Linked DNA regions of Sulfuricurvum kujiense DSM 16994. The protein of the gene in region 1 interacts with the protein of each later gene in a pairwise test. Links are inferred from orthologs where the notes say so. Each region holds a gene or a part of one and is shown on either strand. Other genes may lie near its edges. The genes, in order: gyrB and gyrA.

The links.
Region 2: the proteins of gyrB (region 1) and gyrA interact in binary tests that used the Escherichia coli proteins (3 or more experiments, as listed by UniProt). The link is inferred for Sulfuricurvum kujiense DSM 16994 from one-to-one orthologs.

What each region holds. Positions count from the first base shown.
Region 1 is NC_014762.1:154-15,167, reverse strand. The notes cover bases 9,617-12,628. They hold gyrB (DNA topoisomerase (ATP-hydrolyzing) subunit B), read right to left. Parts: upstream 12,275-12,628; coding sequence 9,959-12,274; downstream 9,617-9,958. Other genes in these bases: dnaN (DNA polymerase III subunit beta), read right to left, coding at 12,508-12,628; SULKU_RS00020 (EAL domain-containing protein), read right to left, coding at 9,617-9,952. Also shown: phosphate ABC transporter substrate-binding protein PstS, read right to left, coding at 99-1,100; SULKU_RS00060 (phosphate signaling complex PhoU family protein), read left to right, coding at 1,246-1,917; SULKU_RS00055 (response regulator transcription factor), read left to right, coding at 2,051-2,725; SULKU_RS00050 (sensor histidine kinase), read left to right, coding at 2,719-4,131; SULKU_RS00045 (CCA tRNA nucleotidyltransferase), read left to right, coding at 4,128-5,516; phosphate ABC transporter permease subunit PstC, read left to right, coding at 5,640-6,491; phosphate ABC transporter permease PstA, read left to right, coding at 6,488-7,330; phosphate ABC transporter ATP-binding protein PstB, read left to right, coding at 7,334-8,119; queF (preQ(1) synthase), read right to left, coding at 8,163-8,552; more of SULKU_RS00020, read right to left, coding at 8,549-9,616; more of dnaN, read right to left, coding at 12,629-13,575; chromosomal replication initiator protein DnaA, read right to left, coding at 13,770-15,014. UniProt on the Escherichia coli protein: DNA gyrase negatively supercoils closed circular double-stranded DNA in an ATP-dependent manner to maintain chromosomes in an underwound state.
Region 2 is NC_014762.1:2,095,477-2,110,604, reverse strand. Bases 12,003-15,128 are described here. They hold gyrA (DNA gyrase subunit A), read right to left. Parts: upstream 14,749-15,128; coding sequence 12,256-14,748; downstream 12,003-12,255. Other genes in these bases: SULKU_RS10470 (P-II family nitrogen regulator), read left to right, coding at 14,904-15,128; SULKU_RS10480 (LPP20 family lipoprotein), read right to left, coding at 12,003-12,206. Outside these bases: SULKU_RS10540 (tetratricopeptide repeat protein), read left to right, coding at 1-367; SULKU_RS10535 (CHASE2 domain-containing protein), read left to right, coding at 369-2,588; SULKU_RS10530 (HD domain-containing phosphohydrolase), read left to right, coding at 2,591-4,993; SULKU_RS10525 (hypothetical protein), read left to right, coding at 5,026-6,123; SULKU_RS10510 (radical SAM protein), read right to left, coding at 6,413-7,351; hemE (uroporphyrinogen decarboxylase), read right to left, coding at 7,353-8,396; SULKU_RS10500 (YqhA family protein), read right to left, coding at 8,556-9,083; SULKU_RS10495 (aspartate-semialdehyde dehydrogenase), read right to left, coding at 9,085-10,113; SULKU_RS10490 (sigma-54-dependent transcriptional regulator), read right to left, coding at 10,233-11,387; SULKU_RS10485 (hypothetical protein), read right to left, coding at 11,401-11,808; more of SULKU_RS10480, read right to left, coding at 11,757-12,002. UniProt on the Escherichia coli protein: A type II topoisomerase that negatively supercoils closed circular double-stranded (ds) DNA in an ATP-dependent manner to maintain chromosomes in an underwound state.

The DNA.
Region 1 (15,014 bases):
ATTTTTTGATTTGGGCTTCCCCTCGAAGGAGAAGGGCCCTTTGGGTAAAACCCGGCGCTAACACGGCTAAAGGAAGAATAACTCCCTTTGCGTTAAAGTTATTTAGTTTCTGCCCAATATTCGCGGACAAGATTGGTTGTTTCAACCGGCAATGGGATATAACCCAATTTTTCAGCCGCTTTGTCGCCGTTTTTGAACGCATAGTCAAAGAATTTGATAACTTGGTCATTCATTTCCGCTTTCTCTTTCGGTAAAAGGATGTACGTTGCCGCTACGATCGGATATGCAGTATCGCCTTTTTGAGATACCAATGATCCGTAGAAGCCTTCTGATTTTTTCCAAGAAGCTTGTTTAACCGCTGCCATAAAGTTTGCTTTAGTAGCAGTTACCCATTTTCCGCTTGCTGTTTGCAAAGTTGCGGCTGAAAGGTTGTTTTTCTCTTTATACGCATTTTCGATATACCCGATTGAGTACGGAGTTTGTTTGATAAGGTTTGTTACACCCTCATTCCCTTTTCCGCCGACACCGGTTGCCCAGCCGATCGCTTTACCGATACCGAATTTGCTTTTCCAGTTTTGTGACGAATCACTCAAGAAATCGGTAAAAACATAGGTAGTTCCTGATCCGTCTGAACGGTGAGCAACGATAATTTTTTCTGCCGGAAGCTTGATACCCGCATTGTCCGCAGTGATAGCAGGATCGTTCCACATTGTAATTTTACCGGCGAAAATGTCAGCAACAACAGAGTTTTTAAGTTTCAATTTTTCGTCCGCTACACCCGGAAGGTTATGTGCTACAACGATAGAACCGATAACCGCAGGAAACTGAGTCAATTTTGCTTTGTCAAGTTCTTTTTGTGTCAAAGGAGCATCTGTTGCACCGAAATCTACGATACGCTCAGAGATTTGCTTGATACCGCCGCCTGATCCGATTGCTTGATAGTTAACACGTGTTTTAGTCGCTTTTTGATAGTTATACGCCCAATCGTAATATACCGGAGCCGGGAATGTAGCACCTGCACCGTTGATTTTGTCTGCTGCGATCATAGAAGTTGCCGCTACGCCAGCGATAACCAAACCTTTAATGACATTTGTTAGCATGATGGAATCCTTTTGGAATTTTTGATGGACGTATTGTAGAGGCCTCCGGTAACGAAACGATTACAAAAGTCCATTTATGTTTGTAATCTCACGGTTATAAATCATTGTTATAATCGCGCACCATCATTTAATCAAAGGCACGCTAATGCTACCACGCTATGAAAACAAACTCAATGAAATTCGGGGAATGATCTCCGTAATGCTCTCTCAGATTATTCAATCAAGCGAAGAGACGCTCAAAGCATTTGAAACCGACAATGCAGAACTGTACGAGATCTCACGTACCTATATTAAAAATATTCAAGTGGATGCCAACAAAATTGATAACGAAATTATTAAAACATTCGCCCTTTTCGGTCCAGAAGCCGATGAGTTACGATTGCTTGTCGCATATTTGAAAATGACCAATGAAATTGACCGTATCGGCGACGGACTCAAAAAATACAGCAAACGTTTGCATGACCACTGTATGGGAGGATGCGACATGAGCGTTTTGACCAATGCGATCGTTCAGTTGCATAAAACAACGATCAATGCGTTACAATACATTTCAGAATGTTTAAATAACATCGACTCATGCGACGCGGACGATACCTATCGTAAAGTGATGGTCGAAGAGTCCAAAAATGACGATCTATTTTCTTTAATGGAGAAAGAGCTTCTAAACCTGATCATCGACGCGAATGAACTTGCCGTCGAATATGTTAGAGTGTTAGGAACATTACGCAAATTAGAGCGAATCGGTGATCGTACGGTCAATATAGCTTCGTTGATGCTCTATGCACAAAAGGGCGGCGAGTTAAACTTGCACAATTAGACTTCTTGCATAACCTTTTTATGCGAGCCGCTTCTGCCTCGAATGAGGCAAGCTTTAGTGCCTTAGCGGCTAGCGTAGCCAAAGGGATTTTATTCCTTTGGCGTTTTACACTAATAAAAAAAAGGAATCAGCCGTGAATGCGTTGATACTGATTGTCGAAGACGAACAGGATATTTTGGAACTTATGGAATATCACCTCACGAAAGAGGGGTTTGAAACCATAGGATTTCTCAATACCAAACACGTTAACAATGCCCTTGAAGAAGAAAATGTGGATTTGATCCTTATGGATCGGAATCTTCCGGGTGCAGAAGGAAGCGAGTTTGTCGAGTCATTGCGAAAACGGGGAATGCAGACGCCGGTTATTTTCGTGAGTGCAAAGAACAAAGACGAAGATATCGAACAGGGATTTGAACGGGGTGGGGACGATTACATCGCCAAACCTTTCAGTATGAAAGAGTTGATCCTGCGGGTTAAAGCGGTATTGCGCCGTACTAAAAAGCTTTCGAATGAAGGGAATCTGTCCTACCGTGATATCTCGCTCAATCTGGCTGCTAGAACGGTATTTATCGAAAGCAATCCGATAGAACTCACCAAACTCGAATTCGATCTCCTGCATGCTCTTATCGTGAATGAAAATGTCGTTCTTGAGCGTGATTATCTTCTCGAAAACGTATGGGGCGGTGACGAAGTGTATCAAGACCGCACCGTCAACGTTGCGATTAACCGCCTCAAAGAAAAAATCGATCCCGATAAGTCCAAAGAATATATCAAAACGGTACGGGGAGTCGGTTACACACTGTGCTAAGGATCCATCAGCTTTTCTTTCTTAATGTTTTAGGCCTTTTTGTCGCCGCATTGTTCGTTGCTTCGCTAATCAGCTATTTTACCCTTAAATCCATGATCATAAATGACAGTGAAGAGCGGCTGATTGAAAATATCAATCTTTTAGAGCCTCTGCTGACTTCAACCAACGATTTTGACCGTTTTGTTGCCCAAGCCGCCGGAAAAACCTTTCTACGGGTTACCGTTATCGACGAAAACGGAAATGTCATGGCTGAAAGCGATGCCGATAAAACGACGATGGAAAACCATATCGGACGGGTAGAAGTAATGCATGCCATGACGGAGCCTTACGGAACGGCTATCCGATATTCAAAAACAGTTAAAACCGATTTCATCTATGTCGCCCATAAAATTGTTACACCCGAACGGACATTTTACATCCGCCTTGCTATGAGTCTCGAAGGGGTAATGAAACACTTTTACGTCTTATGGATTCAGCTTGTCGGAGGTTTCGGCATACTGGTCGTTATCGCCCTGCTAATCGCTTACAACATCTCCAAAAAAGCACGTTACGATATCCTCCAAATTACCCGTTATTTGGATGAAGTTTCTGCCAAAAACTACCGGGCGGTTCTCAAACCGGAATACTTTCGCGAGTTTTTGCAAATTTCGATTCTTCTCAAAAATCTGGTTAAAAAACTTCATAACCGTGACAAACAAAAGCGTAAGCACACCGCCAAACTGCGCCTCATCAACAAACAGCAAAACGATATCCTCTCCGCAATCAGCCATGAATTCAAAAACCCCATCGCCGCCATTATGGGATATGCCGAAACACTCCATGATGATTTGAATATCGATCCCAAAATTCGTGAAAAGTTTTTGGATAAAATCCTCTCCAATACCCAACGCGTTACTTTGATGCTGGACCGTCTGGCACTTTCCGTAAAACTAGAAAACAACGACCTCTCCATTAAACCTTCGTCATTCAATATTTCCGACATATGTCATGATTCGATCTCTATTCTGCAAGCCAAATATCCGGCACGCTCCATTACTTACCACGGTACGGCAAAAACCGTTTTTGCCGATAAAACGATGATTGAACTAATCATTACCAATCTCATCGACAATGCACTCAAATATTCGGATGAAGAGGTAACGGTGACACTAACGGATAATACCCTGAGCGTTAGCGACAAAGGGATCGGAATCGCTCAATCAGAACTTGATAAAATTACTTCAAAATTTTACCGCGTCCAAAAAAACCGCTGGGACAACTCCATGGGGCTTGGACTCTCCATCGTCAGCTATATTTTAAAACTGCATGATTCCGAACTTCGGATAGAGAGTATACTCGGAATCGGATCTACCTTTAGCTTTTCCCTCGCAAATCTCGTCGAAAAAAAGGGCCCTTCCAAAAAATGATCCCTTTATTTCCTCCCTTGGTACGACTGGTTGAACATCTTTCACATCACGGGATCAAACCTATTTTTGTCGGCGGATTTGTCCGCGACTTCTTCACGGGGCACACGACATCCGATCTTGATATCGAGCTTTACGGAGTAACTTCCCTGGAAACGCTCGAAGCCCTCCTTCGCCCTTTCGGAAAATTGGGGCTATACGGAAAAAGCTTCGGCGTTCTAAAACTCAATTACGAAGGGTACTCCATCGACTTTTCCCCTCCGCGTACCGAATCCAAATCAGGATTCGGACACAAGGGATTTGAGCTGGAATGGTTTAGCGATCTCGATTTTTCCGCAGCGGCACGCCGACGTGATTTTACGATTAACGCCATCGGTTACGACCCGCTTACCCAAACCCTTCTCGACCCGTTCGGTGGAGTTGAAGATTTAAAAGCCAAACGGCTCAGATGCGTTGATCCCGAAACGTTTATAGACGACCCTCTGCGAGTACTGCGGGCCGTACAGTTTACCGCCCGTTTTGAGCTAACATGCGATAAAAACTTGTTAGCGCTGTGCCGCCAAATGATTGCAAACGGAGCGCTTAATGAACTTCCGAAAGAACGTATTTTTGAAGAGTTTAAAAAGCTTCTCCTCCAAAGTAACCGCCCCTCAATCGGGATGGCATTATTACGTGATATGGGAGCCCTTGGTTTTTTTACCCCTCTTGACAGGCTAGAAGAAACTCCCCAGGAAAAAGATTCCCATCCCGAAGGTTCCGTTTGGGTCCATACCCTGATGGCGCTGGATTCGATGGCATCTCTGCGTTGCGGAGAGTGGAGAGATGATATCATATTGATGTTAGCCGTGTTATTGCACGATATCGGCAAGCCCGATACGACTCTTTACGCCGATGGTATTCTCAATGCCCCGAAACATGCCGAAATCGGAGCTGAAATGGCCCAAGACTGGCTGGAACGGGTAACCGAAGACAAAACACTCATCAGCCGTATTTTACCCCTTATCCGTTATCACGGATGGCCGCGAAAACTGTATCGCTCAAATGCCCTCGACAGCGACATTCTCCGTCTGAGTACATACGTCTGTATCCGTGATCTGATTTTGGTTGCAAAAGCCGATTTTTTCGGAAGAGCCTTCGTCGGAAATATCCCTGAACATTTTGAAGCGGGCGAGTGGCTCTATGAGAGAGCTTCAGCATTAGGTGTTTTAGTTGAACCGCCCGTTCCACTATTGATGGGACGCGATCTGATCGCGTTGGGAATGCCTCCTTCCGAAGCCTTTAAATCGATCCTGAATGATGCCTACGACGCCCAACTTAATCAACTGTTTTTCACCCGGGATCAAGCACTGGAATGGCTTAATATCTACCTCGAAAGAGGCAAGCTTTAACGTCATAGCCTCATGCGTAGACAAAGGGATTTTATTCCTTTGTCGTAATAAAAGAGGTTTTGGTAACAGTGTTGTAATGATCATGTAATAAAATTGCCAAATTATTTTAAGGTAAGGCAAGGCATGATTGATAAAATCTTCTTAAACATGACCCGCACCAGCGCACTGCTGATTTTATTCATCGTCGCATGGATATTTGTGGTCCTCTTTAATCACTCCACCGAAGCGATGCAGACCTTCGGCTTTGATTTCATCACCAAAGACGAATGGGCGCCGAATCTCGATAAATTCGGTGCCTATGCGGCTATATTCGGCTCGGTCGCTTCTACTTTTTTGGCAATGCTTTTGGCTATCCCGGTTGCGATCGGCGTCGCCATCTTTCTGAGCGAAATCGCCCATGACAAAATCAAAGGATTCTTCGGCGTAAGCGTTGAGCTCCTTGCCGCTATCCCCTCGGTCATTTACGGGATGTGGGGATTGTTTTTCTTCGTCCCTATCTTACGCGATATTTTCGGCGGAATGGGGATTGGTCTGCTTGCAGCGGGAATTGTTTTGGCCATTATGATTCTTCCGTTTATGGCTGCCGTTACCCGCGATGCGATGAATACGACACCCGATATTCTCAAAGAATCCGCTTATGCACTCGGCGGGACACAATGGGATGTCATTAAAGACGTCATCATCCCTTACGCAAAAGCAGGTATTATCGGTTCTCTTATCCTGGCACTCGGCCGAGCGATCGGTGAGACAATGGCGGTTACGTTCGTTATGGGGAATGTCCATCACACCCCGAGCTCAATTATGGATCCGACGACTTCGATTCCGGTTACCCTTGCCAATGAGTTTACCGAAGCCGACAGTTCCCTTTATTTCTCTAGCCTATTCGGATTAGCATTGACATTGCTCATTATGAGCTTTGTCGTTATTGCCATCGCAAAATTTTATTTTTTGCGTAAAGTGAGGAAAGGACAATGACATCTACACAAAAACGGATCATTATCAACCGTATAGCGTTAACTTTCTCGACACTAAGTGCTATTATTGCCCTTGCCTTTTTGTTCTGGATTCTCGGAGTTTTGGTTATGAAAGGGGTTAATGCCCTGAACTGGAATATCTTTATTTATGAAGGTTCGCCTCCGGGATATGCTGAAAGCGGTCTCAGACACGCTCTGATCGGACAGCTTATCCTTGTCGGTTTGGCAACCCTTATCGGTGTTCCGCTCGGTATCATGGCGGGAACCTATTTGAGCGAATACGGCAAAAATTCAAAATTGGCCCACACTATCCGTGACATCTCCGATATCATGATGTCGGCCCCCTCAATCGTTATCGGGGCGTTTGTCTATGCCGTCGTCGTTATGCCTATGGGCCATTTCAGCGCTTGGGCCGGAGCTATCGCTCTGGCCATTATTATGATTCCGGTTATTTTGCGCACGACCGATGATATGCTTCAACTTGTACCCGGGACCCTTCGTGAAGCGGCATTTGCCCTCGGAGCACCAAAGTATAAAGTGATAATCGATGTCGTATATCGCGGAGCTAAAGCGGGTATTTTGACCGGTGTACTCCTCGGTATCGCCCGTGTCGGCGGTGAAACGGCACCGTTGCTGTTTACCTCGTTTAACGACAACTTTTTCACAACCGATTTGAATGAAGCGATGCCTTCTCTGACGGTAACAATGTTTAACTATGCGATCAGTCCTTATGATGACTGGCAGCAACTCGGATGGGCAGCTGCCTTTATCCTCTCGATGTTTATATTAGGTCTCAATATTATGGGACGACTTATTTTATTAATGGGAAAAAGGAAATAATCCATGGCAAGCATTATCGATATCAAAGAAGAGTGTGCACTTCATGTGCGTAATTTTGAATTTACCTATAAAGGTGCGTCATCACCTAGCCTGAAAAAAGTTTCGATGCCGATTGCCAAAAATGCCGTTACAGCACTTATCGGACCGTCCGGCTGTGGTAAAACGACTCTATTGCGCGCTTTTAACCGAATGCATGATCTTTATCCCGGCAATACCTACAACGGAGAAATCGAATTTGAAGGGCGCAATATTTTGAATCCGAAAGAAGATCTTATCTTTTTGCGGACTAAAATCGGGATGATTTTCCAAAAACCGACCGCATTTCCGATGTCTATTTTTGACAATGTCGCTTACGGAATGCGTTTGCAAGGTATTAAAAACAAAACGGAGCTTGAAGGACGTGTCGAAAAAGCGCTTCAGGACGCCGCATTATGGAAAGAGGTCAGCGACCGCCTCAAAAACGATGCAAACGGCCTCTCAGGAGGACAACAGCAGCGTTTATGTATCGCCCGCGCCATCGCGGTTGAGCCGGAAGTTTTGTTATTCGACGAACCGACCTCGGCACTTGATCCTATTTCGACACAGGGGATCGAAAAACTTGTTATTGAGTTGAAAGAACGCGTTTCGATCATCATCGTTACCCACAATATGCAGCAGGCGGCACGTGTCAGCGACTATACAGGATTTATGTATCTGGGAGAATTGATTGAATTAGGACACACCGAAGAGCTGTTTGTCACCCCGAAAGAGAAACTTACCCAAGAATATATCACCGGTAAATTCGGTTGATATAAAGGGTTTTTCCCTTTATATGCATTCTTCTTCTTTCGAATTACTTCTCTTTTACCATCTTTTCACTATCGATTTCCACGACCGTATGAACATTTCCGCGCGGATAATAGTCTGCAACCACTTTTAAGCGCTTAGGAGCGATTTTCTGTTCAAAGACGCTGTAAATCTCGTTTGCACTGTTTTCGTGCGAAATATGGCGGTTTCTGAACGAATTAATGTACAGTTTGATAGCTTTGAGTTCAGCAACCCATTTATCCGGAGTATATTCGACATAAATCGTTGCAAAATCGGGATATCCGCTGCGCGGACAAAGACAGGTAAATTCGGGTAACGTTACTTTTATGACATAATCGCGCTCATGCTGGTTAGGCCAAATCTCAAAATCTTTTTCTACATCGAAATTTTCGACTATCTGCTCGCCGTATTTCATATATTTGTTTCCTTTTTAGTAATGTCGTCCAGTGTTAAAATTTTACCCAGATAATTTCCCTGCCGATAATTAATTTTAAGCGATTGGCAAAGCTGGTCGCTATTTGAGTCTTCAATCATCGACATCCATGTTTTCGCACCGCACAGATGGGCACTGAGATTCAGCCCCTGAATAATATTCTGATACCCCGCTTTTTTTATGTTTCGGCTGTAAAGAGAATCGAAACGGACAATATCTATCTCAAGCTCTTTGAGATATAAAAGGGTTGTCTGATAGCCGCCCAAACGATCCAGAGCGATTTTATATCCGGCTTTGCGATAATGGGCTATTTGCTGTGAAAAACGTTCTAGCTGATGACAATACTCCCTCTCTTCAAACAACAATGTTATTTTATTCCGCGCTTTCGGATAACGTTCGAATAAAGTGAGAGCATGCTCGAAAAAATGGGGATTCCGCAATGTAACGGGAGAGATAGTTAACACTATATTTTGATTTTTCTCATTGCATAATGCCCCTATTTTTTCAAGTACGTCACTCTCCAGAAAACGCATCTTATTGAGTCGGTTGAGTACGGGAATATAACGGCTTTGATGAATCAGCCTCCCCTCGGAATCAATTAATTTCACCGACGTGTCAAACATGTCATCATCGCAGCATACCGGCCAAAATCCGATCGAAATGCGTTTATGTTCCAATGCCTCAAGTATTTCATGTTCGAGTTCGTTGATTGAATAAAATTCCTCTTTTTCTGCTGTTAACCGATCGTTATGAAGTTCATACAAACGGCTTGTCAAAAGTTCCATATTATTCGAGAGGCGCGAATCTACCATTACGATCCCGACTCTTATTTCAATCTCATTATCGATGTGATTTTCGTATTTGGACAAAAACAGCTCGATCAATACTCTATACTGCTCTTTTTCTCCCGGCAAAAAGGCTAAAAAGTCACCCCCTTTATAACGCCCTATCGGAAGTTTGTCATACCCTTTGTCTCGGAAAAACCGATCCAGCTTTTTTACGGTATTTTGGAGCGCTTTATCCCCGTTTTTAATACCGTAGCGCTCATTGATAGACCATAAATTCTCAACGCTGATCATCATGACGGTTTGCGTATTTTTGAGGAGCGCTTTTGAGCCTAATTTAAAAAAATATTCTGAGGTAAATGCATAAGTCGTCGGATCGGTAATCGTCTCATGGGCACTTTGATAAATGAGGTAAAAAATAAAATAGATCATGATCCCGAGCAGCGATATGGACAACACGATTAAAGAAGCGAGAGAAGTATAGGTTTGGGAGAAAAGGGCAAAAAGGGTAACCGAACTCAAAAAAAAGATAGGCAATCCCATCCGCAATGCCAAGGCAAAGCGGTGCTCTCTCTCTTTTTGTTCGGTGTAGGTCATTAAAAATTAGATATCCAGATGCTTAACATCTTTGGCGTGTGTTTCGATGTAATTACGTCTCGGTTCAACATCATCACCCATAAAGAGATTAAACGATTCGCCTGCGGTTTCCGCATCTTCGATCGTGATACGGAGCAATACGCGGTTCTCCGGTGTCATCGTTGTTTCCCAAAGCTGTTCAGGATTCATCTCACCGAGACCTTTGTAACGCTGGATGTAAGAACCCTTTTTCGCATAATCGGTAATTTGGGTGAGTAATTCGAGCAAATCACCTTCCAGAGGAAGATTCCAATCCTGAATTTTTTGGAAAATATAGTTTGCTTCGGCAAAATGCGGAGAAGCAAAAAGCTCATCATTGATGTGAAGCTCTTCCAATCCCTCTTTGGTTTGTACAAATAGATGCATATCTTCATCGCTCACGCTTTTACTAAGGATATTATTCCCCTGAGCTGTCAAGAAAGCTTCAACTTTGGTATACATCTCTGTAAGCGGCAATGAGATCAAATCCGGATTTTCAATGAAATAACGGATAAGTTCCACAAGAGCATAACGGCGTTCCAATGCATCAAGGGTACTGCGATAGTGATCAACCATTTTGAAAAATGAGACGAGATCATTTACACCGACATTCAGATTTTCCGCTTCTAACGCTTCAATACCGTTCTCGATCAAGAAAGCGTTCATAACACGGTCATCTTTAAAATAGATCTCTTTTTTCCCTTTTTTGTATCGATACAACGGCGGTTGTGCCAAATAGAGGTATCCATTTTCGACAATTTTCGGAAGATATCGGAAAAAGAAGGTCAATAACAGCGTTTGGATATGGCTTCCGTCGACGTCGGCATCGGTCATGATGATGATTTTATGGTAGCGAAGTTTCTCTTCATTGAACTCTTCACCGATTCCGCAGCCCAAAGCGGTGATCATATTGGTGATCTCTTCGGATTTTAGAATTTTGTCCAATCGCGCTTTTTCAACGTTCAAAATTTTACCTTTGAGCGGCAAAATCGCTTGGAAGACACGATCACGTCCCTGTTTCGCCGAACCGCCCGCTGAGTCCCCTTCCACCAGATACAATTCGCTGATTGCCGGATCTTTGCTTTGGCAGTCAGCCAATTTACCCGGTAATGTTCCGACCGTCATTGCATCTTTGCGGCGGGTCAATTCACGCGCTTTTTTCGCCGCTTCACGTCCTCGTGCCGCCATTAACGCTTTTTGGACGATTGCTTTGGCTTGAAGCGGATTCTCTTCAAAATATTTGGTCAGTTTTTCATACGTGACTTTTTGAACCAACGGTCGAACATAGGTATTTCCGAGTTTCCCTTTTGTTTGTCCTTCAAACTGAGGCTCCGGTACCCGTACGGAAACAACACAGATAAGCCCTTCGGATACATCTTCGCCGGTCAGAGGGACATCTTTTTCTTTGGCATTACCGTTTTGTTTGTTGTAGTTTGAGATAACACGGGTAAGACCCGCACGGAAACCCGCTTCGTGAGTTCCGCCGTTAGGTGTATTGATGTTATTAACGAACGTAAACGTTTTGTCGTCATAACTGTCGTTATACATAATTGCGATATCCATCTCGATATCTTCGATTTTTTCACTGAACGCAAACGGTGAAGCCACAACCGTTTTTTTGTTCACATCGGTAACGAATTGGCTGATACCCCCTTCGAAATGGTAAGTATTGCTCGCGCCGTTACGTTCGTCTTTGAAAATAATGGTGATTCGAGGATTCAGGTAAGCGAGTTCACGGAAACGTTTAGCCAAATAGTCATAATCAAAAATAATCGTTTCGGTAAAGATCGAAGGATCCGGGAAAAACTCAATGGTTGTTCCACGTTTACGTGTTGTGCCTGTTATGGCCAAAGGCTCTTGAGGAATACCGCATTTAAAGTTTTGCTCAAACGATTGACCTTCACGGTGGATTGTCATTTTGAGATCACTACTGAGGGCATTAACAACCGATACCCCTACCCCGTGCAAACCGCCCGAGACTTTATAAGTATCTTTGTCGAATTTTCCCCCTGCGTGCAATACGGTCAAAACAACCGTTGCCGCAGAAATTCCCTCTGTCGGATGCATGTCGGTCGGAATACCCCGACCGTTATCGCTTACTATTGCGGTACCGTTTTTGGTCAATGTTACCGTGATCGTATCACAATGTCCCGCCATCGCTTCATCGATTGAGTTGTCAACGACTTCGTAGATCAAGTGATGAAGTCCGCGATGACCGGTATCACCGATATACATACCCGGTCGTTTTCGAACGGCTTCAAGACCTTTTAGGACTTTAATGTTACTAGCACCGTAATTTTCCATAGTTGCTCCAGCTTTTAAGCGTGTTAAATGGCTTTATTTTACCGTAGTTAAACTAAAAAATAGGTTTTATAGAAAGTTTGTGAAAATAGAAGCGAGTGCGGTTTACTGTATACGAGCTCTCTGCTGAAGACGAAGTGCCCTTTGGGTGGAACTCAGCGTTAGCGTAGCCAAAACAAGGATACCGCTCGCATAGCGATGTTTCCTTGAAAGGGATGAATTCCTTTGCGTTAAATTTAGATAACGATCGGCATAACGATGGTTTTAAAATTTTGATCTTTTAAAACAAACGGTTGATTTGATTCATTGGCTTCGAGAGTGAATTCTGTAGCATTGACTTGGGATAAAAAATCCAAAATATAGCGGCTGTTGATAGCCAAAATAAACGGAGATTCAAATCCGTTTTCTATTTCAACGGTCGTTTTTGCTTCGATGTTATCATCGCTCAAACTTTCAAACAGTATTGAATCGCTTTGGAATGTTAATTTCAAATCATTGGAAATAGTCGTAATCTGTTTGATAGCGGTGACAATAACGCTTTTCGGCAGAACAATCGTCCGTTGGGCTTCTTTAGGGATGATTCGGCTGTAATCGGGAAATTTTCCGTTAATCAGTTTGGTATAAAAAAGAGAATCTTCCGATTTGATAACGAGATGGGTATTGTCGTAAAAGATTTCAATGTTGTCGGCAAAAAGTTTTTGAATTTCAATAATCGCTTTTTTAGGGACAATGATTGAAAGTTCATGGTCGTTTTGGCTGTCAATATGAACGAGTGCAAGACGACGTGTATCGGTAGAAACAAAATTGATTTGATTATTTTTAATATCGATCAATGCACCGTTAAGTTCGAATTTCGGGTTATTGGTATCGGCAGCAGGGGTGATTTTTTTCAATGATTCAATTAAGAGATGAGAATTAATCGCGATATTAGGTTTTCCGTCTGTAGTCGGGAAAGCAGGAAATTCTGAGCTTTTATAGGTAGGGAGTTTGAAGTTTGAGCGTTTTTGTCTAATATGAAGGGTATCTTTATCCAGAGTCAGCTCAATTTCTTCATCTTTTAAAATGCGGATAATATCGAGAAGTTTTTTTCCGTTTGCTGTTAATGAGCCGGGTTCTTCAACATTAACGGAATTTGTCTGAATGATGAGTCCGATTTCATAATCGGTCGCTTTGGCATAGAGAGTTCTTCCGTCTGTCGAAAGGAGAATATGGGATGTGATTTGCGATGTATCTTTTTTTTCTAAAAAAGGTTGTAGATGCAGAAGGATATTTTCCAAAACCGACTTGTCAACGGTAATTTTCATAAAAGACTCCTTTTATTATATATAAGCATTAATTGTAGTAGTTAGTAATAAGGGGGTGTGAATGGGTGAAAACACCCTCAAAACACCCATCTCTCCTGCTTTTGCGATGTGATGAACCTATTTTCTTTCATTCACATCTATTCACTTGTGTACGAATTATATCTTTTTTAAATAGCCTTTACAAACACAAAACGTTATTCCGGAGTGGCAACAGAAACTTTATTGGAAAGTTCTTCTATTTTAACGCGGAAATCTTCGTCGTTTTTCATCAGTTCCTGAATTTTTTTCATGGTATGGCTGACGGCCGTATGATCTTTCATTCCGAAATACTGAGCCAATTGAGGCATAGAATTCGGAGTAAGGGTACGGGAGAGATAAATAGCGATTCGGCGTGCATATACGATATTGCTATTACGGCTTTTGGAGCGTATTTCACTCGGTTTGATATTAAGCTCTTTGGCAACGGTATCCATAATGAGATCGGTGGTGATATTGCTCCGTTTTTCAGCCATCTGCTCTTTAAGGACATTACGCGCAAATTCGATCGTGATATCGACACCCATCAATTGTGAATAGGCATTGAGTTTTGAGAGGATTCCTTCGATTTCGCGGGTATTGTTTTCAATAATGGTTGCAACATAATTAATAACTTCGCGATCGAGTTTAACACGGTTGATTTCACATTTTTTCTTGATGATCTCGATTTTGGTTTCGAGTTCAGGAGGCTGGATATCGGCTACGAGACCCGATTCAAAACGGCTTTTCAAGCGCTCTTCTAGACCTCCGATTTTTTTAGGAGGTTTATCGGAAGTAATAATGATCTGCTTGTTTTCGTTTCGAAGGGCATCAAACGTATGGAAAAACTCTTCCTGTATTTGGTTTTTATTACTTAAAAACTGGATATCGTCGATAAGGAGTAAATCACATTTGCGGTATTTATCTTTAAAACGATCCATGGTCCGGTTGCTGAGATGGCGGGTAAAATCGTTTAGAAACTGCTCTACGGAAGTATAAATAACCGTTTTTCCTTGGGATAGCATTACATTTCCGACCGATTGCATCAAATGGGTTTTTCCCAGTCCTACACCGCCGTAGATAAAGAGGGGATTGTAAACGACCCCCGGTTTTTCACTCACGTTTTTGGCTGCGATAAAGGCAAAATTATTGGAATCGCCCACAACAAAGTTTTGAAAAGTAAACGAGGGGTTAAGCAGTGATCCGCCCGGGCGTTCGATATTAGGTACGGCTACGGTATTTTGTACCGAAGATTGAACGGAAGTAGATTGTATTAAAATCGATACAGTAGGTTTTACATTGGTTTTAATTTCAAAAAGATGAGCGATTTTATCGGCAAATTTTGTCCGTACCCAGTTGGCTATAAGGGTATTAGGAGCACGAAAAACCGCTATATTGCTTTTGGATTCGGCTTCGTCATACGT
Region 2 (15,128 bases), 2.1 Mb from region 1 along the record:
CGGGGAAGACCCGATCGTCGTCTCTGTAAACGGTTCCTATACGATAAACAATGAACTTTTCAGCGACCGGAGCGACGTATCGAGCCGGGGATACAGCTATGGTGCGGAAATTTTTAAAGCGTTTTCAAATCAGATCCGAACGTCATTGGCGTATACGTACAGTTCCACCTCTTATGAGGATAAAGACATCCTTTTCGAAAATCGCCGTCATGATACTCGGGAGAATTATGAGGTGAGGTTGAGCAAGCAGCTTCAAAATGATTTGTCGGTCAATGCCATAGTGGGATATATCCAAAATCATTCAAATCAGGCACCGTATACGTATGACAAAATAACTGCGCAGCTAAGTGCCGTATTAAGTTTCTAAAATGAAAAAAATCCTTTTTCATCTTTGGATGACTTTAGGAATTGCTGCGGTTGCTTTGGTGGGTTACCTCAAATATCCGTCTGTATTTATGCCGTTTGAACATAAAATAAATGACGCTATGTTTCTATTGAGAGGGGAGATACAAGGAGATCAAAATATCGTTATTGTCGATATCGATGAGAAAAGTCTCAAAGAACTCGGGCAATGGCCGTGGAGCCGTGATAAAGTAGCACATCTTCTGGAAAATCTGAAAGGGTACGGGGCTGCTATCATAGGAATTGATGTTGTATTTGCCGAACCCGATAACAGCTCTCCCAAAGCGGTATTTCGAAAATTGGGAATCGCCGATACCAATGTTGCCGATTATGACAGGATGCTGGGGGAAACCATCGCACAGACCCCTGCGATTGTCGGGTATGTTTTTGCGCTTAGCAATGATGGAGTCGCACCTGAAAATACTCCGACAACGAACGCGGTTATCATCGAAAAAAACAAACCTGCAAGCTCTTTTTTGATTAAGCCTTACCGAGCGGTTCTCAATATTCCTCTGATTCAGGATAATGCCTATTCCAGCGGCTATTTTAATACTCTCCCCGATAAGGACGGTGTGGTCCGCAGTGTCCCGTTAGTGATGGAATACGGCGGAATTATCTATCCGTCGCTGAGCCTTGAAATGATCCGCATTATGCTGAACGAGCGTAAAATAACTCTGGAATACGATGACCGCGGGGTGAATAGAATTATGGTAGGCGATCGTGTGATACCGACCGATTTTTACGCTCGGATGATGGTGAACTACCGGGGAAGCGCAAAAAGTTACCGTTATATCTCTGCCGCCGACGTTTATAACAAAAAGATCGACCCCTCTTTGATAGAGGGGAAAATAGTACTGCTGGGAACGTCGGCCGCAGGGCTGCTGGATCTGAGAAGTACGCCGTTTGACAGTGCCTATCCCGGGGTTGAAGTCCATGCGAATGTGATGGACAATATTATCAATCAAACGTTTATCGCCCAGCCGATCTGGGCTGTCGGCGTCGATATCGTTACGATTCTGGTGGTGCCGTTTTTGATTTTCGCAATTTTGCTGTTACCCGGCGCCATGGCCTCGTTTGCCGCATTTATTGCATTGAATGCGGGAATAATCGGAGGGCACTATTATTTGATGATGAGAGAGGGGATCGTACTGAATACCCTTATTCCTCTGTTGGCGATGATTGCACTTTTCCTTGCCGGACAGGTCATTAATTATTTTTTAGAGAACAAGCAAAAAGAGATGATCAAAGGCAAGTTTGCCCGAAAAGTGAGCCCTGCGGTTATGAATGATATTCTCTCGTCGACGACGGAAGACATATTGGCGGGAACAGAGAGGGAGATAACTATTTTCTTCTCCGATATGCGAAATTTTACCAATATATCCGAAGTATTGGGAAACCCGAAAGGGCTGATCCGTTTTATGAACGCTTATATGGAACCTATGACCGAGATAATCATTAAAAGCGGCGGAACCGTCGATAAGTTCATCGGAGATGCGATTATGGCGTATTGGAATGCGCCGCTGGCGATCGAGAATCATGCGGATAAAGCGGTTGGCGCGGCATTGGAACAGTTGCACGGATTGGACAAGCTCAACAGTGCTTTGAAAAAAAATCCCGATTTTGCCAAAGTAGCGGAGATGTCTGATAAAAAAGGTCTTCCCATTGTGGATATAGGGATCGGGGTAAATACCGGTACTGCGATTGTCGGAGAGATGGGTACACGGGGAAGAAGCGATTATACGGTCATCGGAGACACGATCAATTTGGGTTCACGCTTGGAATCGTTATGCAAATATTATAACTCCAGGCTCAATATCTCGGGATTTACGAAGCAAGCGCTCAAAGGGGAGTACATTTTCCGCTTTTTGGATTTGGTAACCGTCAAAGGAAAAAGCGAGCCGGTAGAGATTTGGCAGATTCACGATTTTGATCGTCGTATGAAACATACTCTTTATCCGGTGAGTAAAGAGGAGTTGGATCAAGAATTGAAACGGTATCATGAAGCTATCGAATTGTATAAAACAGGATTATTTGCGGAAGCACTTGCACTATTTAAAGAAGTAGAGAGTTGGGAGAATAAAACCAACCGATCGATTTATAAGATCTATATTGATCGGTGCGAACATTACATCCAAAATCCGCCCGAATCGTTTAACGGCGTTTTTGTTCACACCACCAAAGGATAAGTATGAGTTTAATAAAAATCCTCGGAACCAATGGAAGCCGATCGGATGAGGGGTTTACGACATGCATTCAGGTCAATGACCATACACTGATTGACGCAGGCAATATCATGCATTCTCTGGGTGCGGATGCGGTGGTAAAAATCAATGCTATCTTTTTCACCCATTCGCATCTTGACCACATTATAGACAGCGCGTTTTTGCTGGACAACGTATTGGTTCACAGAAACAAACCGTTAACTCTTTATGGGCTTCCCGAAACCATAGCATCGCTCAAAGAACATTTTTTTAACGATACGATTTGGCCCGATTTTACGAAAATAAATCTTGTCGGAACCCATCAGCCATCTTTAGAATATGTTGAGATTAATTATAATCAACGCTACATGATGGAGGACGATATCGTCCTTACTCCCATCCCCTCAAATCATGCCGTTGCGTGTTGCGGCTATATTATTGAACAATCGGGCAGCGCTGTTCTTTTTTCCGGAGATACCTATAAAAATAAGGCATTATGGGAACTTATCAATACAAATAAGAGTATAAAATCGGCAATCCTAGATGTTTCATTTCCAAACCGTCTTAGCAAAATAGCGGAAGAGAGCAAGCATATGACCCCTCGTGTTTTACAAGAGGAGTTACAGCTATTAGAGCGTCAAGAGGTGAATCTTTATATTAATCACATTAAACCGTTTTACTATGTAGAAACGTTGTCGGAGCTTGAAAATATCGGTATATCGGAAGAGAAGATACTGCAAGACGGCGAAGCAATCGACCTTGCAACCGGCGAATTAAAAAAACTGGCACTTCCCGGTCATACTCAGGATGAGCGGATTCACAAATTGCTTAAAATCGGCACTGCATTATCGAGTGAAGAGGAATTGGATACCCTCTTAGAGATGATTGTGACCGAAGCCAAGGCGCTCACCAATGCTGACGGAGGAACATTGTATCTGGTCGACGATCACCATTTACGGTTCAAAGTAGTTCAGAACGATTCGTTGGGGATCAAAATGGGGGGAACTGCCGGAGAGATGACGTGGGATCCTCTTCCCATGTATCTGGAAAACGGTTCTTTAAATATGAAGATGGTCGCCGTCATGTGTGCGCTTACGGCACAAATTATCAATATTCCCGATGTTTATGAAGCGGAGGGCTTTTCATTTGAGGGGACCAAAAAATTTGACGCAGGGACGGGTTACCGTTCAAAATCAATGTTGGTTATCCCTTTAAAAGACCATGAACAACAAATTATCGGAGTATTGCAGCTGCTCAATAAACGAGATTATCAGACGCAGGAGACGGCGGTTTTTGACGGTGAAGATGCTGAAATTACCCTTTCATTCGCCTCGCAAGCAGCGATAGCGATTACCAATAAAACGCTGATTCAAGGTTTGGAAAACCTTTTGGAAGCATTTTTGAAAAGTATTATTTTCGCGATCAGCAAAAAATCGCCCTACACGGCAGGCCATATTCGTAGAATGGTCAAACTCAGCGTTATGTTAGCCGAGGCGATCGATCGGGATAAAACGGTTTATCACGATAAGTCCTTTACCCCCGAAGAGATAAAGCAGATCAATTTTGCGGCATTGATGCATGATATCGGAAAACTTGCCACGCCGGAATACGTTGTAGACAAAGCAACCAAACTGGAGATGATTTTTGATCGGATTTCCCTTGTTGAAAAACGTATTACGATTATCAAACAAGCGTTGCAGATTGAATTTTTAAAAGAAAAAATTGCCTTGTTCGGAGACGATGACAAGGGAAGATGCAATCAGTTGGAAAAAACAATGGAAGAGAAATTTGCAATCCTTGATAGCTATTTTGAAATCATTAAAAACAGTAATAAAGGTGAAGAATTTACCAGCAACGAGACGGTACAGAAGATTCAGTCCATTGCCAAAGAGTCGTGGGTTATAGAAGGTGTAAACTATGCAATTTTGGAGGAAGAGGAAGCGTATAACCTCAGTGTTCAAAAAGGAACCCTTACCAATGAAGAACGCGACATTATCAATCTTCATGCAAAAATTAGTGTTGACATTCTTAACAAGCTCCCTTTTCCGAAAAAATACAAAGAGATACCGCAAATATCCGGAAATCATCATGAGAAGATCAACGGTAAAGGATATCCGCAAGGATTAAAAGGGGATGAAATCAGCTTTGAAGCCCGTATATTGGCGATTGCCGATATTTTTGAGGCGCTTACGGCAAGCGATCGGCCTTATAAAAAAGCAAATCCGATTTCCGTTGCGATGAAAATCCTCTATTTTATGGCAAAAGACGGAGATTTGGATCGTGAGATGGTCAAGTTCTTTTTCGATTCAAATCTTTATATGGAGTATGCAAAATCATCGCTCCCTGTGACAAGCATCGATGAGGTTAGCGTTGATTTTAGCGATCTTTAATCTCATCATCTATGCGGAGTGAATATAAAACTATGGTACTGAAATTAGTCTTGATATGCTTTGTATCCCAAATGGCTCTCTTTGCGGATGAGAGAGGTACTCAGAGTGGAATAAGCACTGCAACGTCTTTAGAGAAAGACAGCTCGTACGATACCGATGAGGTGCATGACTACTTGTCGCGTAAAGTTCTCATTTTCTCGACGAATTTGGATCAACTGTTCTCCGGCGGATTTGAAGAAGATCAGAATAGCTCTTTGGATACGGAGAGTCGATTCGCAGGACAGATCGATAAGCAGGAAAAATATCTTAAAATCTATCAGGCGGCGGCTTGGTTCGATGATTTTTTCAAAGATGAAAACTATTTGGATATTAAAAACAAAAGTTTTGTCAAAGTGCAGGGGGGATACATATTTGATAAACGGGGAGATTCTGCTTTATACAATAAAATTAGTGCCCGTATCAAACTACCGAAAACTCAGGAAAAGCTGCAGATTTTTATCGGCGATGACGTTCAGGAGGGGGGGATTGTCTCCAATGCACGTCATGCAGCTATGAATGAGGGGATAGGGATAAAATACTATTTGCCTTTATACGGACGTTTATTTTCGAATGCATCGCTCGGACTTTCCGGAATAGACAACCCTTATGTTAAAACCCATTTGGAATATCCGATACTAATGGGAAGATGGTTATTCAAAGCAAATCAAAATTTCAAATATGCGGTTGAAACGGAATTTGATGAATGGACGGATTTGTATTTTGACCGAAAACTTTCCGATAAAGAGCTGATCCGGATTTTATTTCAACGATCTACCAATAACCGTATCAAAGGGATGGATTACCTGACCCAGCTCTCTTATATGAATATGCTGAAAAACGGTGTCGGCTACAGCTATTACGTTGCGGCCAACGGCCGTACAAAAGATTTATCCGATACCTATGAGAATGGGCTTCATCCGCAAGAAGGGGTATATAATTATTCGCTTGGGGCAGTATGGCGTCAGCAATTAGTCAAAGAGTATCTGTTTTATCAGATAGAACCGATTTTGTCTTATCATGAACAATACGATTACCGGCCCAACTATCTTCTGCGTTTCACGATCGACTTGTATTTTGGGTATAAACAATAATAGATCGAAACGAACGGGTATTTAAAATTATTTGTGAGCGAGGGGTAAATAAAAAGTGGCTCCGAATGCTGGATTCGAACCAGCGACCAAGTGATTAACAGTCACCTACTCTACCGCTGAGCTAATCCGGAACAGTAAAAGAAGAAAGGTTCATAAATGGCTCCGAATGCTGGATTCGAACCAGCGACCAAGTGATTAACAGTCACCTACTCTACCGCTGAGCTAATCCGGAATGTTTATGAGGGCGTAATTATACGTTATGAAGGCACAATTGTCAATAAAAAAACGGTTATTTAGAGCGTTTTCGATTAATATTTTCGACAGGGATGAAAAATAGTATGTTTGAACGCTCAATTTGCCCGATTTTACCTTGGCTCAGCATCTTTTTGAAACGTTCTTTTGACTCTTCGTCGAAAAGAGCATCGATATCTTCCATCGTCAAAGGGCGCTTGTTTAAGGTCGTTAGTATTTCGTCATCGCTGTATGTGCTTTGTGTCGCAGATAGGTGAGTGCGTGATACGATATGAATAGGCAATGACGGATCAAAACGGCGTGAGAGTGCATAGAGCTCTTCAAAATTCATCCCCTGAACGGGATAAGCCGGTGGGCGGTCAATAGTCCCGATATCGATCCGCTCACATCGGATACCGAGGAGGGCAGTGTTGAGGGCTTCTAGCTCACTTAAGGCATCGTTGAGGCCTTTGACAAACAATATCTCTATAAACAGTTTCCCTTTATACAGATGTGAGAATCGGGAGATGTTCTCAATGATGGAAGCGATCTCGATCCCCTCTGCTGGGCGGTCGATTTTTTTGAATACGGCAGGAGTCGCGGCATCGAGCGAGAGTTTTACCTGATCGAGTTTTAAAAGGGTGTTAAAGACTTTCTCATTCCCCAGACAGGCGCTGTTAGAGAGGATGAGCGTCTGGATACTCCCTTTGATTGCATCAATCTGTCCGATCAGTTCACCCAAATACGGATACATGGTCGGTTCGCCGTTTGCCGTGATTGTAATGACATCGATAGCGGTGTGCTTCGATAGAGCATCTTTTAAATCGGAGATAACGGTTTCGACAGGGGTAACGGTATGCTGATTCGCCATAGCCGGCATGGGAGCTAATTCGCAGTAGAGACAGTCAAAATTGCACTGTTTTCCTGAGGAAGAGAGATCGACCCCGAGCGAAACACCGAAACGGCGTGAATGCACGGGTCCGAAGATGGTAGACATATTAAGCTTTTTTGCTCACACGTTGGCACTCTCGGACGAAATGCTGTGCATTTTCGACCGGAACATCGGGGAGGATTCCGTGACCGAGATTAAAAATATGACGTTTGCCGCCCATGATGTTTTGGATCGCTTCGACACAAGCGGTCGTTTGTTCTTTCGAGTAGAGCCGGCACGGCTCCATATTCCCCTGCAACACGTATCGATCACCGAGCTTTTCTTTGGCCAAAGCCATCGGAGTACTCCAGTCGACGCCGAATACATCGAAGTTTCCGTATACTTGGTCCAAGAATGCCGGGATCCCTTTTGGGAACATGATGATAGGGATATGAGGGTATTTGGCTTTTAGATAGTCGGCGATTTCGACCATATAGCTCCAAGAAAACTCATTGTATCGGCTCGGTTCGATTGCCGCAGCCCAGCTGTCGAAGATTTGAACGACATCAATGCCGGCTTGAATCTGCTTTTCCATGTAAAGTTTGACCACTTCAGTCACTTTATGGAGAATTTTATGCAATAGGTCAGGATTGGAATACATCATCTTTTTGCAGATATTGTAGGTTTTTGTCCCTTGGCCTTCGATCATATAGGTAGCCAGCGTCCACGGTGCTCCGGTAAATCCGATGAGGGCTTTATCATCACCCCGTTCATCGAGCTGTTTACGAAGCAGTTTAATCGTGTCGTAAACATACGTCAGTTTCGATGCCGCTTCTTCTCCTCCGATCAGTTCATTCAAATCTTCTTCAGAGGCGATCGGTTTGTCGAAAACAGGACCTTCTCCTTTGATAAAATCGAGTTTCATCCCCATTTCATTCGGGACAACCAAAATATCGCTGAAAAGGATTGCCGCATCAACGCCTACGATGTCAAGAGGTTGGATAGTCACTTCCGCTGCCATGTCGGGAGCATGGCAAAGGTTCAAAAAATTTCCGGCACGTTTGCGTACTTCCATGTACTCCGGAAGATAGCGTCCCGCCTGGCGCATCATCCAAACGGGGGTATAAGGGGTTTCTTTTCCGAAACAGGCATCGACGAAAATTTTACTCATTATTGAATCCTTTGTAGTGTGTCTTCTCTTTCTTTTCTTTGTCCGTAAAGAAAAGAAGCAAAAGAAACTCTATCCTTTTGGCAAAGTGCTCGCATACTTCCGGCACTTCTGCCTCCGCATGCGGCGTTAGCGGATGCCAAAAGGATAAAAAATTATTTTTTAGTGGTCGTGATGACCTACTTTGCTTAGGAAGTAAAGCCCGACGGCAACCGCTGTGATCGAGAGTGCCAGATACAACAGCTCCAAAGCTCCGGTAAATACCGTATGTCCCACTTTTTGGAAAAAACCGACGACCAGTACCATAACGATAACTTTCGAGATCTTGTCTTTGAGCTGGTCGAGCGAATGGACGGCAAGAAGCTGGTTCTCTTTACCGTGTTCGTCTTTTGCCGGATCGATATCGGAGATAAACAGCTCGTAGAGGCCGAATGAGAAGATAATCATTACGACACCGATGAGGTAGAGATCAACCGCACCTATAATACCTCCGACGACTTCCTCATGAAAATGCGCCGGATGAGCGTGGGTGGCATAGACACTGATAACATACTGCATCGTGTGGAATACATCAAAACTAGCGATCGTAAAGAGCAAAATAGCGCCGAGCAATCCGAATACAACGGCTAAGACAATAATAAAACGTGAGCTCCATAGCCCTTTTTCAAATAAACCTTCGATGAAATGCATCTTATGCTCCTTGCATCTCTACCCATTTCTGAGCGATTCGTACCGCATTGGTTGCGGCGCCGACACGGAGGTTATCGGCGACAACCCACATGTGAAGAACATTATCCCGATAGATATCGTTACGGATACGTCCGACAAAGGTTTCGTTTTGATCCATACACAAAGACGGCATCGGGTAGATACTCTCGCTCGGTTCATCTAAAACGATGATATTCGGCGCTTTTCGAAGCAGTTCACGCGCTTCGGCTGCATCAACTGCACCGTCAAAGGTCAGGGTCAATGTTTCGGCATGACCGCGAAGTGTCGGGATTCGGACACAGGTTGCGCTCACTTCGATCTCTTTGTGCATGATTTTTTGAGTTTCATTCACCATTTTCAGCTCTTCTTTGGTGTAGCCGTTAGCCGTAAATGAGTCGATTTGCGGGATAGCATTCAAAGCGATACGGTGAGGGAATTTTTTCGGTTCCATATCATCAAGTTTAAATGAAAAGAAAGCCTGCATCTGTTCAACCAACTCTTCCATAGCCGTTTTTCCCGCTCCGGAAGTCGCTTGATAGGTACTGACATCGATTCGTTGCAAATCGTATGCGTCATCAAGCGGTTTAAGCGCTTGTACCATTTGGATAGTAGAGCAGTTCGGATTGGCGATGATCCCCGTCTTTTTCCACTGAGCGATATCTTCAGGATTGACTTCCGGAACAACAAGAGGGACGTCATCGAACATCCTAAAATGGCTCGTATTGTCGATTACAACGGCTCCCGCCTCTGCCGCATACGGGGCAAATTCTGCCGATACGCTTCCGCCGGCACTGAAGAGGGCAATCTCGATCCCTTCTTCAGCGAATACGGTAGGGGTCAACTCTTTGATAACCAACTCTTGGTCATTGAATGTGACGGTGTTGCCGGCACTGCGGGCACTCGCAAGGGGAACAAGTTTGGCAAGAGGAAAATCGATCTCTTCGAAAATACGTAAAATTTCTTCTCCGACAGCACCGCTGGCACCGACGACGGCTACATTGTAAAGTTTCATAGGAAGTTTTCCTTAGGGATGAAATCAGATCACCCGAAAATATTTTTCCGCGATTATAGCAAATAGGGGCTTTTAAAACTTTGATAAATTTTGCAGTATCTTTTTTTAGGAAAGAAGCGTTAAATCCTTCCTAGACCGCGTGCTTCCAAAAAGAGGTCATCGGTATCGATAATTTCGCCGTCGCTTAAAATCGCCGAACGCTCGACCACCGAAATCAGTTCACGGATATTGCCGGGCCAGTTGTAGTTTTCAAGGGCATTGCGTGCTGATGCGGTAAACGATTTCGGCTCAAAACCGTATTGTGAACAATAGCGCTCTAATGCCGCTTCGGCAATAGAGAGAATCTCTTCCCGGCGCTCCCGAAGCGGCGGGATATTCAACGGAATGGTATTCAGCCGATAATACAAATCTTCGCGAAATTTCCCCTCTTTGATTTTTTCATGGAGATCGGCGTTGGTAGCACAGATGATACGAACATCGATTTTGGTATTTTTTGAGGCTCCCAAACGACGGACTTCCCGTTCTTGAAGCACACGTAGCAATTTGGCTTGGAGACTAAATGGCATTTCGGCTATTTCATCCAAAAAGAGCGTCCCCCCCTCAGCCAGTTCAAATTGTCCCGTTTTAGCTTCCGTAGCATCGGTGAAAGAGCCTTTTTCAAAGCCGAAAAGTTCGCTCTCGATCAGATTGTCGGGGATGGCCGCCATGTTGATGGCTATAAAAGGATTTGAGGAGCGATGCGAGCATTCATGAATATGGCGGGCAAATACCTCTTTACCGACACCGCTTTCCCCTAAAAGCATCATACTCGCATCCGTGATAGCGGCTTTGGCGATACGGCTTAGCAGTTTATCCAGTATCGGAGATGTGCCTAGGAAATTTTCGGTTTGTGCAGGTTCCGCGGAAGAGGGCTTTTGTGATTTTTTTGCGATCGTTGCGGTTCTCTCGATAGCGGTAACGAGTGTCTCGATTTCGAACGGTTTGAGAAGGAAATCTTTGACGCCGAGTTGGATCGATTCAATGGCACGGGTGAGGGTAGCATTCCCGGTGATAATGATCACTTCAAATTTGCCTCCGAGCGTTTTGACAAACTCGATTCCGTCCATCCCCGGCATATTGATGTCACTGATGACCAATTCAAAAGTATCATCCAGCTTTTTAAGTGCGTCACGAGCATTTTTGAAGGTATGAATCTCATATTTTTCATAGTCGCTCATCGCAATTTCAAGCGATTTACGCATATTGATATCATCTTCAACAATTGCAATTTTCATTAACGACCACCCCTTATTTAGTTGCGGTTATTGTAACAGACTCATTATTAAACTCGACTGCATAGCATTTTGTCGGGAGTGTCAGGGAATTAAGGGAGTGTACATTTGAAGCGCTAAAGCGATCATTGCTTTTGACGTGAAGCTCTTGATATGAGGCAAATTCCAAAAAAGTGGTTTCTTCCCGTTTTAAAACCGTTTCCAATGTCTCATCCGGAGTATGTTTTAAAACTAATAGGGCCGAATTGTCAAGAGAGCCGCACGGTTGCATCGCTTTTGATACGGAGAGGGTTTCATTGATGGCTTGAGTATTTTTAGCAGTAAGCCGATACCCTATATAGTAGTCATCGGCTTTGATCGCTAAGGTAAAGATTAAGGTAAAACCCGAGAATAGGAAAGGGAAATTTCCATTTCGACTTCGCACAGTCCCTCTTTAAATGTAGTGTTGATAATATTGGCGCCGCGTACAAGGGCTTCAACGGACGTACGGGTTGTTGATTGTGTAAGCATCATGTTCTTGATGGTATCCTGTCCTTCAACTTCAACCCCTTTGACCCGCTCTGCGATGAGACGATAGCCGTCTACCATTGCGGCTCGTTTGGCTAAAGCGTAGGCTTGAGCCGGTGAAGCGGTAACCGACGGTGCGACACCTTGTCCCACAACGGTAACAACGAGCTCATGTCCGGATTTTAAAATGGGTTCAACACAATGACCGTCTGTGCCGCTATAGACACATTTTACAGTAGGTGTATCGCTGGAGAAAATTCCCGCATGAAGTGCGGGAATAGTGAGAAACAGTGCAAGTAGAGCAGAGATTCGCATTCGGATTCCTTCGGGTATATTTGGAATAATTACCCAATTTAAGCAAATACTATTCCAACTCTAATGTAGTAGGTTCACTACCTTCATTTCCCTCATTTTCTTCATCATCCTCCTCTTTTTTCGGACAACGGGAAATACTGGCGACATCATCCCCTTTGACAATGTAAACGCCGCTGGTATTGCGTCCGGATTTTGCAATCGTCTGCATATCGACACGGATCATTTTACCCGCTTTGGTCAGAGCCATAAGATCCATTGTCTCATCTACCATAACACATCCGACGACTGTTGTTCCGGTTTTGGCATTGAGTTTCATCGCGATAACCCCTGAACCGGCACGGTTTGTTAGGCGGTACTCTTCGGCAGTAGTCCGTTTTCCGATCCCTTTTTCACTGACCATGAGGATCTCTTCCTCATCGGATTTGATGATATTGGCATCGACGACAACATCGCCTTCGATTTTAAATTTGATACCGCGTACACCGCGGGTGCTGCGTCCCTGATCGCGGGTTTTGTCTATTTCAAATTTGATACATTGCGCGAATTTGGTCACGATAAAGAGATACTTAGTCTCTTCGGTCGCGATGTGCGCCGTGATGAGTGCATCATCTTCATCCAGAACGATTGCACGGACACCGTTGCTTCGAATATTTGAGAATTCGTTCAAAGCGGTACGTTTGACGATACCGTTTTGGGTGAAAAAGACGAGCGATTTTTTCTCATCGAAATCGGTTGTCGGAATAATCGACCGGATTTTCTCATCCGCTTCGAGGTTGATGAGATTAACGACCGCTTTTCCTTTTGCCGTACGTGACCCTTCCGGGATTTTATACACTTTGAGCCAGTGGAGTTGTCCGCGATCGGTGACGAACATCAAGGTATCATGGGTATTGCACGTATAGAATTTCTCGATAAAGTCGTCATCGTAGGTCGTTACGGCAACTTTCCCTTTTCCGCCTCGGATTTGTTTTTCATATGCGGCAAGCGGAACGCGTTTAATGTATCCGCGATGGCTGATGGTAACGACCATCGGTTCGTTCGGGATCAAATCTTCGATATTGATGTCATCATAGTTATCTTCGATATCGGTGACGCGAGGAATATTGTATTGTTCCACGAGTTCAACGAATTCTTCTTTTATAATCCCTTTGAGAACCTCTTCGCTTCGGAGGATACTCTCTAGGTATTCGATATGGGTCAAAATCTCTTTGAGTTCATTTTCGATTTTATCGCGTTCCAATCCGGTAAGGCGTTGGAGACGCATATCCAAAATGGCTTGGGCTTGAATCGGTGAAAAACCGAATTCTTCGATCAAGCCGTTTTTCGCGGTCTCACCGTCGGCACTGGCACGGATAAGTTTGATAATCGCTTCGATATGATCGAGCGCTTTTTTCAAACCTTCCAAGATATGGGCGCGTGCTTTGGCTTTTTCAAGATCAAAAATAGTACGGCGGATAATAACGGTTTTACGGTGGTTGATAAAATGCCCCAACATTTCAAGAAGGGTGAAGACACGCGGTTCCTGGTTGAAAACAGAGAGCATAATGATCCCGAACGTCGTCTCCATATTGGTCGATTTGTAAAGATTGTTAAGGACGATTTCACTCATCGCGTCACGTTTTAGTTCGATAACGACACGGATCCCTTCACGGTCGGATTCATCTCGGATCTCGCTGATTCCTTCGATGAACTTGTCTTTGACCAAATCGGCAATCGTTTCGATCAAACGGGCTTTATTGACTTGATACGGGAGCTCATCGATGACGATAACGTCTTTATTCGATTTTTTCTCGATATGGGTTTTGGCCCGGACACGGATACGGCCGCGGCCGGTCTCATAGGCATCCAAAATCCCTTTTTTACCGTAAATAGTTCCTCCGGTAGGGAAGTCCGGCGCTTTGATAAACTGCATGATGTCATGGAGTGAGGCATTCGGATTGTCGACAAGATGGACAAGTGCGCTGAGAACTTCATTCGGGTTGTGCGGAGGGATGTTCGTCGCCATACCGACGGCGATACCGGATGAACCGTTAATGAGAAGATTTGGAACGCGGGTAGGAAGGACTTCAGGTTCCTGAGTCGTGCCGTCATAGTTGTCGACCATATCGACGGTGTCTTTTTCCAAATCTTTGAGAAGTTCACCGGCATATCGTGTCATACGTGCTTCGGTATAACGCATAGCTGCCGCATTGTCGCCGTCAACCGAACCAAAGTTCCCTTGACCGTCGACGAGCGGTGCGCGCATAGCAAACGGTTGTGCCATACGAACAAGCGCATCATAAACAGATGTATCCCCGTGCGGATGGTATTGACCGATAACATCCCCGACGATACGTGCCGATTTTTTATATTTTGCGCCGGCAGATAGACTCAGCTTGTCCATTGCATAGAGGATACGGCGGTGAACCGGTTTGAGACCGTCACGCACATCCGGAAGTGCCCGTCCGATAATGACGCTCATTGAGTAGTCGAGATAACTGCTCTTAAGAGTGTCTTCAATATTTATGTCATTTATTTCGCTATTGTCAAGCAGATCGTTCATTTCGTCCCCAAAAGTGAAGATAAGGTTGCTGATTATATCCGAACGAGCCTTAAATTCTTAAAATCTGTTTTTTCACCTTTAATTTGCTTAATTAATTAAATAAGGTTACAATTATCACAAACATTAAAAAAATAGTGTTACGGAGTTTAATATTAATGAAAAAAATCGAAGCGGTTATCAAACCTTTTAAATTAGAAGATGTAAAAGACGCATTGGCAGAAATCGGCATTACCGGTATGACGGTAAGCGAAGTAAAAGGGTATGGCCGCCAAAAGGGACATAGTGAATTGTACCGCGGTGCGGAATATGTAGTTGACTTTCTTCCTAAAATTAAAATGGAGATGGTTGTGGATGACGAGATGGTAGATCAAGTGGTCAAC